Regions from separate parts of the Nonomuraea sp. NPDC005650 genome, predicted to be linked through region 2. Evidence: riboswitches for the same ligand, from Rfam matches in the RefSeq annotation. Region 2 holds a riboswitch; each other region holds the start of a gene.

Region 1 (4,083 bases), on a different contig from region 2:
GATGTACGGCAGCACCACGAACCCGTCGGCCACCAGCCGCTCCGCGGCGTCGAACGTCTCGATCGGGTCGGGCAGCAGCGTCCGCTCGTCGGCGATGACCTCCAGCTTGACCCAGTTCGTGCCGAGCGCCTCCCTGGCCAGCCGCGCCGTCAGCACGGCCTCGCCCGCGGTGAAGCAGCCCGCCGTGTTGGGGAGCACCTTGATGTCCCGCTCGCGCAGCACGTCCAGGACGGACCCGGGGGCGGTCGGGTCGAGCCGCCGCATGGCCACCGTGGTCAGCTCGGTGCCGGACGCGGCCAGCGCCTGGTCGAGCACGTCGAGCGAGGGTGCGCCGCCGGTCCCCATGATGAGCCGGGAGGAGAACTTCTCCCCGGCGATGATCAGTTCATCCACCTTGCACCGCCGTCAGAACCTCCACCCGGTCACGGTCGCTGAGCGCCGTCGTCTCCCACGAGCTCCGCGTGACCACCTCGTCGTTCACGGCCACGGCCACTCCGGTGGTGGCCGTGGTCAATGTGCGTACGGCCTGCGCCACGGTCATGCCGTCGGTCACCTCGTGCGAGGCCCCGTTGATCGTCACAATCATGAAATTTCCCGAAATCTCCCAGGGGCGCACAACGCCGCCAGCTCGCCCTCTTCGCCCAGCAGGATGTCCGCCGTGAGCGGCGCCAGGAGCACGCCGCCCCGGTGGTGACCGGTGGCCAGCGTCAGCCCCGGGGTGCGGCTCGGGCCGATGAGCGGCAGGTTGTCCGGCGTGCCCGGACGCAGCCCGGCCACCACGTCGGCGACCTCCAGCTCGGTGACGCCCGGCACCAGCTCCCTGGCGTCCCGCAGCAGCTCGTAGAGCCCGCCCGCGGTCACCCTGGTGTCGAAGCCCATCTCCTCCTGCGTCGCCCCGACCACCAGCTCGCCGTCGCCCCGGGGGACGAGATAGACCGGCGTGCCGTGCACGGTGCCGCGCACGCATCGCGTGAGCAGCGGCTGCGGCGAACGCAACCGCATGATCTGCCCCTTCACCGGCCGCACCGGCAGCTCGGCCAGCCCGGCGCTCCACGCCCCGGCCGCCAGGACCACCCGCTCCGCCGGCAGCTCGGCCGGCCGGCCGTCGCCGCCGGGCGGCTCCAGGCGTACGCCCGTGACCCGGGCGCCGTCGCGCAGCAGCTCGCGCACGCGGGCCCGTACCAGCGGGACTCCCTGCCGGTCGAGCGCGGCGAGCAGCGCCGCCGTCACGCGGCGCGGGTCCACCCAGGAGTCGCCGGGGGCCAGCAGCCCGCCCCGCACCGAGGGGGCCAGCATGGGTTCAAGGCGGCGGCACTCGCGGCCGGTCAGCCGCTCGACGGGCAGCTCCAGCTTGTCCAGGTACGCGGCCAGCTCGTCCAGCGCGGCCAGGTCGTCCGCCCCGAACGCCACGTCGAGCGTCCCCTCGGAGCGCAGGTCCAGGGCCTCGGGGCCGGCCAGCCCCGCGTCGGCGGCCAGCTCGGCGGCGAAGGCGGGCCAGCGGCGCAGCGACGCCACCCCGAGCCGCAACAGCGGCGCCTCGGTGTAGGTCACCTCGCTGATCGGCGCCAGCATCCCCGCCGCCGCGTGTGAGGCCCCAGAGGCGGGGGCCGGGTCGACCAGGGTGACGGGCCGCCCCGCGCGGGCCAGCCGCCAGGCCGCGGAGAGCCCGACGACCCCGCCGCCCACGATCACATCCATCCGCGCTCCCTTCGCCGGCATGATCCGGATCAGGTGTCTTGCGGTCGAAGGCCCGAAGGCAGCCTTCCTCTCAGCCCGGTCACGGCCGGACTCCCGCGCGTCTTACGTCCTCCAGCCTACGGCCTCGCTGCGACGCCCCGACACCGCCCCACGTTAGGGTCATGAACGTGAACCGAGTCGTGGTGGTGGGAGCTGGCCTGGCCGGAGTGCGCACCGTGGAGGCGTTGCGCACGCGGGGGTTCGGGGGGAGGGTCACGCTGATCGGCGAGGAGCGGCATCGCCCCTACGACCGTCCGCCCCTGTCCAAGGCCGTGCTGTTCGGCGACGCCGACACCAGCTTCGTCGACACCGACCTGGCCGCGATCGACGTGGACTTCCAGCCCGGGGTCAGCGCCAAGGCGCTGCGCGAGGGGGTCGTGGAGACGACCGAGGGCGAGATCGGCTACGACGGGCTGGTCATCGCCACCGGCGCCGAGCCGATCAGGCTGCCCGGCGACGGCCCGCAGCACGTGCTGCGCACGCTCGACGACGCCCACGAGCTCAGGGCCATGCTCGTCCCCGGCGCCCGCGTCGCGGTCATCGGCGCCGGCTGGATCGGCGCTGAGGTGGCCACCGCCGCCCGCCGCGCCGGGTGCGCGGTGACCGTGATCGAGGCCGGCCCGGCGCCGCTCGCCATGGCCGTCGGCGCCGAGATCGGGGCCCGCACCGAGCGCTGGTACGACGGCATCGACCTGCGGCTCGACACCATGGTCGACTCCGTGGACGAGGGCGGCGTGCGGCTGGTGGGCGGCGAGTTCGTGGACGCCCACGTGGTGGTCACGGGCATCGGCGTGCGCCCGGCCGTCGAATGGCTCACCGGCGCCGACATCGACCTGCACAACGGCGTCGTCGTGGACGAGCACCTGCGCGCCTCCCTCCCGAACACGGTCGCCGTCGGCGACTGCGCCGCCTGGTGGTCGCGCCGCTGGCAGACCAGGCTCAGGGTCGAGCACTGGGACACCGCGCTCAACGCCCCCGAGGTGGCCGCCGCGAGCCTGCTGGGCGAGGACGTCGCGTACGATCCCGTTCCGTACTTCTGGTCGGAGCAGTTCGGACATATGGTGCAATATGCGGGTCATCATTTGGCAGGGGAACGGCTGATCTATCGCGGCGAGCCCGAGGGCAAGTGGTCGGCCGTCTGGCTCACGGCCGACGACGTCCTCGCCGCGGTGCTGGCCGTGGACCGGCCGCGGGACCTCGTACAGGGGCGTAGGATCATCGACGCCGGACACCGTCTTGACGCGGAACGCCTGGTAGATCCAGAAGTCTCCCTACGGGATTGTGTTGTTTGAGCAAGGACGGCATGTGGTAGTTGTGGTTTCGTGACGCTTTCTGTTGCACAGATCGACCGGGAGACCGACCAGCTCGTAGACGAGTGGCTCACTCTCCCCGAAGTGGCCTCGCGCCTCGACCTTTCGATTGGGCGGGCCAAGCAACTCCTCAAGGACCACAAGCTGCTCGGCGTTCGCCGGGGGAGCGGCGGGCCGCAGGTGCCCGCGGTGTTCCTCGATGGAAAGGATGTGAGGAAGGGCCTACCCGGCACACTGACCGTGCTGCTGGACGCCGGCTACGACGATGTCGAGTCGCTGCGCTGGCTCTTCACCCCCGACGAGTCCCTGCCCGGATCGCCCATCGACGCGATCAAGGCCGGCCGTCACACTGAGGTCAAGCGGCGTGCCCAAGCCCTCGGTTTCTGAGGCCCGCCTCTATCTCTGCACCGACGGCCGCCGCGACCGCGGCGACCTCGCGGAGTTCCTCGACTCGGTGCTGGCCGGCGGCGTGGACATCATCCAGCTGCGGGAGAAGGGTCTGGAGGCTCGCGACGAACTCGCGCTCCTCGAAATCTTCCGCGACGCCTGCGACCGGCACGGCAAACTCCTGGCCGTCAACGACCGGGCGGACCTCGCCTTCGCCGCCCGCCCTGACGTGCTCCACCTGGGGCAGGACGACCTTCCTGTGACGGTCGCGCGAGAGATACTCGGCGACGACATCGTCATCGGACGGTCCACCCACTCCGTGGCCGAGGCTTCCGCCGCGGCAGCGGAGCCGGGCGTCGACTACTTCTGCTGCGGCCCCATCTGGCCCACGCCCACCAAGCCCGGCCGCCCGGCCCCCGGCCCGCCGCTGCTCCGGCACGCGGCCGCGCTGGAGACCTCGCGGCCGTGGTTCGGGATCGGCGGCATCGACCTCGCGAACCTGGACGAGGTGATGTCGTACGGCGTGCGCCGCGTGGTGGTCGTACGGGCGATCACGGACGCGGAGGATCCGGGCGCGGCGGCGGCGGAGTTCGCCAAACGCCTGTCCACCTTCTGACCACCCGAGCCCCCTGACCACCCGAAGCCCCAT
Region 2 (4,083 bases):
GCAGGAACTACGCGAGGTGCACGCCTGCGTACTGGCGGGCGATCCCCCGCCCGCGCCCGCCGCGGCGCCGCCCCACCAGCTCCCCCCGCCCGCGCCCGTCGTGGCGCCGCTCCACCAGCTCCCCGCGGACGTGCCGGACTTCACCGGCAGGGCGCAGGACGTAGCGGCCGTGACCCGCGCCCTGTCCCCCGAGGCTCGGCGGCCGGACGGACCGCCCGCGATCGCCGTGGTGACCGGACCGCCTGGAATGGGCAAGTCCGCGCTGGCCGTGCACTGCGCCCACGCGTTGCGGCCGGACTACCCCGCCGGCCAGCTCTATCTGTGCCTGGGCGGCACCGACGCCGACCCCGCCGACCCCCTCGACCTCCTCGCCGAGGCGCTGCGCGCGCTGGGCGTCGCGGAGGCGACCCTGCCACCGACCGTACGCGAGCGGGCCTCGCTCTACCGTTCCCTGCTGTCCGAGCGCCCCATGCTCGTCTTCCTGGACGACGCCGCCGACACCGCCCAGGTACGCGCCCTGCTCCCCGGCAGCGGCAGCGCGGTGCTCGTCACGAGCCGGCGGCGGATCGCCGAACTGCCCGGAGCGCTCCAACTCGAACTCGACGTGCTGCCCCCCGCGGAGGCCGAAGAGCTCCTGGGCAGGATCGTCGGCCCCGGACGGGTGACCGAGGAGCGCGAGGCCGCCCAGGCGATCGTGCGCGCCTGCGGCCACTTACCGCTGGCCGTCCGGGTGGCCGGGTCCCGGCTGGCCGGACGGCCCGGCTGGTCGCTGGCCGTGCTGCGGCAGCGGCTGGAGGACGAGGCCGGCCGCCTCGACGAGTTACGCGCCGGCGACCTCGAGGTACGCGGCTCCTTCGAGCTCAGCTACCAGCGGCTGCCCGACGACGCCGCCCTGGCCTTCCGCGCGATCGGCCTGCTGGGCGAGCAGTCCGTGCCGGGCTGGGTGGCCGACGCCGTGCTCGACCGGCCCCGCGCCGACGCCGTCGTGGACGCCCTGGTCGACGCGAACCTCCTACGCCTGGCCGGCACCGACCACGTCGGCCAGCCCCGCTACCGGCTCCACGACCTGATCCGCTGCGCCGCCAAGGAGAAGGCGGGCGGCGACACCGAGCGGCACGCGCTGGCCCGGGTGCTCGGCGGCTGGCTGACCGCCGCCGAACACGCCTCCTTACGACTTCCCACCACCCTCTTCGGGCTGACCTCCGACCTGGCGCCCCGCTGGAGCCTGGAGCGGGAGACCCTCGGCCGCCTCACCGCCCAGCCGCTGTCCTGGTTCGACGCCGAGCGGGAGTCCCTGGTCGAGGCCGTACGGCTGGCCGCCGACGCGGGCCTGGCCCAGTCCGCGTGGGGGCTGGCCGCCACCTTGGTCCCGTACTTCGACCTGCACTGCCTCCTGGACGAGTGGCAGCTCACGCACCGCCTCGCCCTGGACAGCGCCCGCGCGGCCGGCGACCGCCACGGGGAGGCCGCCATGCTCCGCGGCCTGGCCCAGGTCTGCCTCTACCAGGACCGCTACGCCGAGGCCGAGGACATGTTCCGGCGGGCCCGCGTCATCTTCCACGAGCTGGGCGACACGCGCAGCGAGGCCATCTCGATCTGCGGGCTGGCGGCGGTCAACCAGTTCTCCAACCGGCACCTGAAGGCGCTCGGGTCCTTCCGGCACGCGCTGGCCATGTTCCTGGCCATCGGCGACCGCAGCGGCGAGGCGTACGCGCGGCAGGCGATCGGGCGCGTCTACCTGTCGCTGCGGGACCTGCGGCAGGCGTCCAGGTGGCTCGGGGACGCGCTGCGGCTGGCCGAGGAGCTCGGCGACGCCCACCGCGAGGGCTGCGTGTCGATGCAGCTCGGCCGCCTGTACGACCTGTCCGCCGAGTCGGAGCGGGCCATGCGCTTCCAGGGGCACGCGCTGGACATCTTCGAGGCGCTCGGCGATCGCCACTGCGGCGCGTACGCGATGCGGAACCTGGGCGGGCTCCAGGTGGCCAGGGGCCACCGGTCGGACGGCTCCGACCAGCTGGAGCGCTCCCTGGTGATCTTCCAGCAGCTGGGTGACCGCAGCGGGGAGGCGGACACGTACCAGACGCTCGGGGAGCTCTACCGCTCCTCCGGGCGCGCCGCGCTGGCCACGCACTACCTGCACCAGGCCCGCGAGCTGCGCAGGGAGCTCAGCGAGTCGTTCGCGTGAGGCCAGGGTGCCTAGGAGAGCCATTGTCCGGTGGGCCAGGTCTCCAGGCGCCAGGCGCTGTCCCAGAACATCCACTCGTACTCGGTGGCCCGGCAGAACGCCTCGTCCATCGCCCGGCGCGTCCCGGGGTCGGCGGTCTCGGCCAGCCGGTCGGCGATGGCCTTGGCCTGCTCGACCGAGGCGGCGAAGGCGGGGTCGGAGTAGGTGCCGATCCAGGTCCCGTACGGGTGCTCGGCCGCGCCCGCCGTGCGTTCGAGCAGCGCCGCGCCGACGTCCTGGTAGACCCAGAAGCACGGCAGCACGGCGGCGGCCAGCACGGGCAAGGGGGCGGCGAGGGCCGTGGCCTGGAGGTAGGAGGAGTAGGCCAGGCAGGTCGGCGAGGTGGCCACGGCCGCCGTCTCCTCGGCCGTCAGCCCGAACTGCTCCAGGTAGCCGGTGTGCAGGGCCCGCTCGACGACCAGCGCCGTGTGCGCGCTCTGCGCGAAGAACGCGGCGTCGGCCGGGGAGGTGGCGCGGGCCGAGGCCGTGGCGAGGACCTTGGAGTAGGCCACCAGGTAGCGCCCGTCCTGGACGAGGTAGAACGCGAAGCGCTCCCGGTCGAGGGTGCCGTCGCCGAGCGCGGTGTTGAACGGGTGGTCGTGGATCGCCTTGAGCAGCGTGGCCGTGCGCGTCCAGAGCTCATCACAGAAGGTCACCGATGACGTCCCTTCGCTAGTGCGAACTAGATCAGGTTCGACGGGTGTGATCTCAGCCCGGCAGCCCGGGCACCCCGCGTCGCGTTCAACGCTAGCAGAAGGCACGGCCCGGTCGTGAGGAAGGCTCGGAAGCTAGACAGCCAGCAGGCCCGTGGGGCCTACCTGGATTCGAACCAGGAGAAGGAAGCTCCCGAATGGCCTCACGACCGGAGGTCGAACGTATCAGGCGGGGATCAGTTCGTGCAGCGTGCCGGGTGTGTAGACGCGCGCCCCCGCCGGGAGGTCGGCCGGCGCCTCCAGGCCGATGTAGGTGGTGTGCCCGGCCGTGGAGCTCTTCGCGCGCAGCAGGTCGGCCAGGTAGCGGACGCGCAGGTAGTCGCGTTCGACGATGGAGCGCACCAGCAGGGAGGCGGTGACGCGGTTGCCCTCCACCTGGTTGAAGCCGGGGTCGCCGTTCAGGTAGAGGTGCAGCCACTTCACCAGCCAGCCGCCGTCGCCGCCGCGCAGGAAGACGAGCGGCAGGGCGACCGCGCCGGAGCCGCGCAGGTCCGACTTCATGCGCACGGTACGCGGCTCGAACGGCCTGCCCTCCTGCGCGGCGTCCCTGGTCATGTATCCGAAGAACGCCTCGGCGGCCTCGTCGAACCGCTCCCCGGCGTAGATGTGCACCTGCGGGATGATGATCGGCTGGGTCGCGGCGGCGAGCAGGATGTTGATGAACTCGGACGCGCCCTCGGGCGCCTCGGTGAGGTCGCCGGAGTACTCGGCGAAATCGTTGGTGTAGTTCGTCCAGGAAATGTGCGTCGGGTTGTCGTAGGAGTCGTCGAGCATGAGGGCGGACAGGTCGTAGTCGGTGCGCTGCCCGGCCTCGCGCCAGTGGACGAAGAACCTGAGCAGCTCGCCGTCCACCGCCGAGACCGAGCCCCGGGGCAGCATGCCGAGGCCGGGCGCGACGGCCTTGCCGGACAGCGGCAGGGCGACGTCGAGCACGTCGGGATCGACGATCAGCTCGCCGGGGTCGGGGAGGCGGCGGGTGATCTCCTCGTCCAGGATGGCCAGGGTCCGCGACAGTGCCTCCTCCGCCAGCGGCGAACGGGAGTCGGGGGTCGCCCACGCCCTGCCGTACCGGTTGGTGAAGACGCGGCCCGCGACGGGGGCGAGCCGGTTCTGCAGATGCTCGCGCAGCGACAGCAGGACGCGGCC
Region 3 (4,083 bases), on a different contig from region 2:
AGACGTACCCGGCCACGGAGCTGCCCAGGCGCAGCGCGCTGATGTCCACGCGCACGTCGAGCAGGGTCCCGTCGCCGCGTAAACGTTTGGTGCGGACCGAGACCTGGCCGCCGGTGCGCACGCGTTCGAGCACGGCGTTGTGCTCGGCGGTCAGCTCGCTCGGCACGATCGGCGCCCGGCGCCCGAGCATCTCCTCCGCCGTCCACCCGAACAGCCGCTCGGCCGCCTCGTTCCAGACCAGTACGCTCTGATCCCGGTCGACGACCACGACGGCGTTGGGCGAACCGGCGAGGGCAGCACGAGCGATCTCGTCGTCACTACCGGCCCATTCGTCCCCCACTCCTCCATAGTGCACGTGGCGTGGTGAGTGCGTCGGGCGATCCGTCCGATACGCTGCGGGCACGGTGATTCTCGGCGGGTGGGGAGGGTGGTGGCATGTCGAGCGGCGATATCGATGCCCTGTTGCGCGTGACCTCCAGCACCTATCGAGGTGAGACGCATCCTGACATCGCGTTCGGCACCTATGACGGGGCCGTCGGCAGGCTGGTGCTCGCGGTGACCGGCAAGGGTGTCGCGGCGTGCAGCTTCGAGCCGGAAAACGCCGTGTTCGAGCTGGTCACGAGGCATGTGGGCTCGTTCATCGGGCCGGACCCGCGCCGGCTCGACCCGGTGCGCAGAGAGTTGGACGCCTACTTCTCCGGCCGCCTGCGCGCGTTCAGCACGCCCGTCGACCTCGCGCTGGCGACGTCTTTCGCCCGTACGGTGCTGCAGAAGACGATCGCGGTCCCCTACGGCACCACCACGACGCTGGAGGCGATCGGCGCGAGCATCGGCCGGCCGCGCGCGCTGCGGGCGATCGGCAACGCGCTGGCCTCCAACCCGGTGTGCGTGATCGTGCCGTGCCACCGGGTGGTGCGCGAGGACGGCGCGCTCGGCGACTACGCGGGCGGCGCGACGGCCAAGCAGCACCTGCTCAACGTCGAAAAGCGCGCGTCGACCAGCCGATCAGCAGGGTGACCAGCGCGGCGACGATGGCCGCACCGAGCGCCCCGTTCATCCACGGCTGCCGGGTGAAGCCGATGGCCTCGCGGGCCGACTGCCAGAAGGCCCCCCACGCCGTGTCCGGGGGCGTGGCGGTCGCCAGCCAGTACGCCACGAAGCCGAGGGCCCACGGCACCAGCCTCGACCAGCGTGAGGGCGCGTCCTCCGCGGTGTTCCAGCCGCGCGAGCCGCCCAGCACGAAGTAGTCCACGGCCAGCACCGCGAACATCGGCACGAAGATCGCCCCGATCACGCCCAGGAACGCCCCGTAGGAGTTGACGTCCACGACCAGGGCGATCGCGACGCTCAGCACGCCGATGGCGACGGAGAAGACGCGCCGGTCCACCCGCGGCATCAGGTTCTGCAGCGAGACCGTGGTGGAGTAGACGTTGGCGAACGACTGGTCCGTCTCGCGCAGCACCAGGATCGCGAAGAACAGCGCGCCCAGCGGCACCGCCACGAACGGGCCGAACACCGACGTCGGATCGGCCGCCACGTTGTCCGCCCCCGCCAGGGCCACCGCGAACACGCCCAGGCCCAGGCAGGCCACCTGGGCCAGCGTGTAGCCGCCGACCACGCCGGTGAACGCGGCCCTGCTCGACCTGGAGTGCCGGGCGAAGTCGGCCGCCATCGGCACCCACGACACCGACAGCGCGATCACGTAGTCCACGGCCGGGGCGAACGCCGTCCAGGACCCGCCGGTGTGCGCGGGCGCGCTGGTCAGGAAGTGCCAGGCGAACCACACCATCGACACGACCACGCCGATGGTGACGTACCGCCGCAGCAGCCTGATGGACCCGAGCGGCCAGATCGTGAGCGCCGTGGTCAGCACCCCCGCCGCGACCACCCACACCTGGTACGGCACGGCGCCGAAGATCGCGCTGGCCGCCTTGGCGATCACCCACAGCTCGAACGCGGCCCAGCCGAGCATCTGGACGATGTTCAGCACCGTGGGGACGTACGAGATCTTTGCCCCGAACAGGCCCCGCAGCAGCACCATCGCGGGCTGCCCCGTCTGGGTGCCGGGCACGGCGGACAGGCCCACCATGGCGGTGCCGATCAGGCTGCCGACCACGGTCGCCAGGAGCGCGGCGGCCAGGCTGAGGGGAGCGTTGCCCAAGGGGTTGAGCAGGAGGGACGCCCCGGAGAAGCCCAGGAGGCTGACTCCGAGGTTCGCCCAGAGCGCGCCCTGGTCGAGCACGCCCAGGGTCTTCGGCGGCCTGCCTTCAAGAGTCAGCGGAACTTCGTCGACGACATGCGTCATCGCGCACTCCCTACGCCGGCATTACCCGGACAGGTTCAGGCGGTCGGCAGCGGATCTATGGCTGCCCTCTCAGCCCGGCGAAACCCCGAGCTCCCGCGACAATCTGCAGTTGGCGCCCTCATCATGCCTTAGTGGCGGCGAAACCGCCACAGTGGGGCCTTCACCAAGGTTTCACGCCACGAACGGCTGCTGCCCGGTCTCGCTGACCATCGGAAGGCGCGCGAACTCCCACGACTGCATGCCGCCGCCGACGTTGACGGCGTCGCGCCCGAGCTGGTTGAGCCAGGCCGCGACCTGCAGGGACCGGCCGCCCACCCGGCAGACGACGTAGACCGTGCGGTCGCCGGGCACCTCCTCGACCCGCCCTTGAATCTGCGTCATGGGGATGTGCACGGCCTCAGGGGCGTGCCCCGCGACCCATTCGTCCTGCTCACGGACGTCGAGCAGGTAAGCGTCTGCGGGAACGGCACTGGCCTCGATCTCAGGAACGGTCATGACTCCATCATCTCGCGCCTGGCGTCGTAGGCCGCACGCGCCTCGGCGATCTCCTCCTGGTGCGCCTCCGTCCAGGTGACCAGCGACTTGATGGTCTCGTGCAGCGTGCGGCCGAGCGGCGTGAGCGCGTAGTCCACCCTGGGCGGCACGACGGGGTGGACCGTGCGGCTGACGAGGCCGTCGCGTTCGAGCTGGCGCAGGGTCACGCTGAGCATGCGCTGGCTGACGCCGTCGATCTCGCGGCGGAGCTGGGTGAAGCGCAGGCTCTGGCAGTCGAGCAGGGCGATCACGAGCAGCGACCACTTGTCCGCGATGCGGTCGAGGATCTGGCGCACCTCGCAGTCCTCGCGGGTGTCCCACTGCCGCACGTCGTAGTCGTCGAGCGGGTCCAAAGGGCCCTCGCAGTTCATTTGAGAAGGCGGGACAGGCGGCGGTCGGCGAGGGGCTTGCCGCCGGTCTGGCAGGTGGGGCAGTACTGCAGCGAGGAGTCCGCGAAGGACACCTCCCGGATCGTGTCGCCGCAGACGTCGCACGGCTGCCCGGCGCGGTTGTGGACCCGCAGTCCCGACTTCTTCTCCGCCTTGAGGTCCTTGGCCGCCAGCCCGTGCGCCCGCTCCACGGCCTCCCCCAGGGTGGTGACGATGGCCTCGTGCAGGTCGGCGATCTGCGCGTCCGTCAGCGTGGCCGCGATCTTGAACGGGGACATCTTCGCCGCGTGGAGCACCTCGTCCGAGTACGCGTTGCCGATGCCGGCGATGATCTTCTGGTCGCGCAGCAGCCCCTTGATCTGGGTGCGGCTGCCGCCCAGGATGCCTTTGAGCGCGTCGACGGTGAAGGACTCGTCGAGGGGGTCGGGGCCGAGGGCGGCGACGCCGGGGATCTCGTCCGGATTTTTCGTGACATAGGCGGCCAGGCGCTTCTGCGTCCCCGCCTCCGTCAGCTCGAACCCGGGCGCCAGTCCCTCCTCGTCGGGCGCCAGCCGGACGCGTACGGCGAGCGGGCCCTTGCCCGGTCGCACGGGCTTGGCCCCCGACAGGTCGTCGCGCCAGCGCAGCCACCCCGCGCGGGCCAGGTGGATGACCAGGTGGAGGCCGTCGCAGTCGAGGTCGAGGAACTTTCCGTGCCTCGCCACGCCGGTGATGGTCAGCCCGCCGAGCGCGGTCACGGGCGGGTCGAACGTCTTGAGCGCCTGGATGGCCACCACGTCGACCCCCAGCACCGTGCGGCCCACGGCCCGCTCGCGCAGGAAGTGGGTGAGCGACTCCACTTCGGGTAGTTCCGGC

The links. A riboswitch is a leader RNA that binds a small molecule or an ion and turns the genes downstream of it on or off. The one in region 2 is predicted to bind thiamine pyrophosphate.
Region 1: linked by a shared signal. The riboswitch ahead of thiO (glycine oxidase ThiO) and the one ahead of tenA (thiaminase II) in region 2 are both predicted to bind thiamine pyrophosphate.
Region 3: linked by a shared signal. The riboswitch ahead of ABZS69_RS34895 (cytosine permease) and the one ahead of tenA (thiaminase II) in region 2 are both predicted to bind thiamine pyrophosphate.

What each region holds. Positions count from the first base shown of each region.
Region 1 is NZ_JBEXCR010000001.1:550,582-554,664, reverse strand. It holds gene ABZS69_RS02525 (thiazole synthase) at 1-393, opposite strand, end outside; gene thiS (sulfur carrier protein ThiS) at 386-586, opposite strand; gene thiO (glycine oxidase ThiO) at 583-1,698, opposite strand; TPP riboswitch at 1,688-1,805, opposite strand; gene ABZS69_RS02510 (FAD-dependent oxidoreductase) at 1,860-3,029, shown strand; gene ABZS69_RS02505 (Rv2175c family DNA-binding protein) at 3,060-3,434, shown strand; gene thiE (thiamine phosphate synthase) at 3,412-4,050, shown strand.
Region 2 is NZ_JBEXCR010000089.1:969-5,051, forward strand. It holds gene ABZS69_RS65110 (BTAD domain-containing putative transcriptional regulator) at 1-2,185, shown strand, start outside; gene tenA (thiaminase II) at 2,197-2,880, opposite strand; TPP riboswitch at 2,872-2,967, opposite strand; gene ABZS69_RS65120 (hypothetical protein) at 3,103-4,083, opposite strand, start outside.
Region 3 is NZ_JBEXCR010000022.1:135,407-139,489, forward strand. It holds gene ABZS69_RS34885 (PAS domain-containing sensor histidine kinase) at 1-340, opposite strand, end outside; gene ABZS69_RS34890 (methylated-DNA--[protein]-cysteine S-methyltransferase) at 436-1,017, shown strand; gene ABZS69_RS34895 (cytosine permease) at 974-2,305, opposite strand; TPP riboswitch at 2,295-2,412, opposite strand; gene ABZS69_RS34900 (rhodanese-like domain-containing protein) at 2,477-2,800, opposite strand; gene ABZS69_RS34905 (helix-turn-helix domain-containing protein) at 2,797-3,210, opposite strand; gene ABZS69_RS34910 (DNA-formamidopyrimidine glycosylase family protein) at 3,207-4,083, opposite strand, start outside.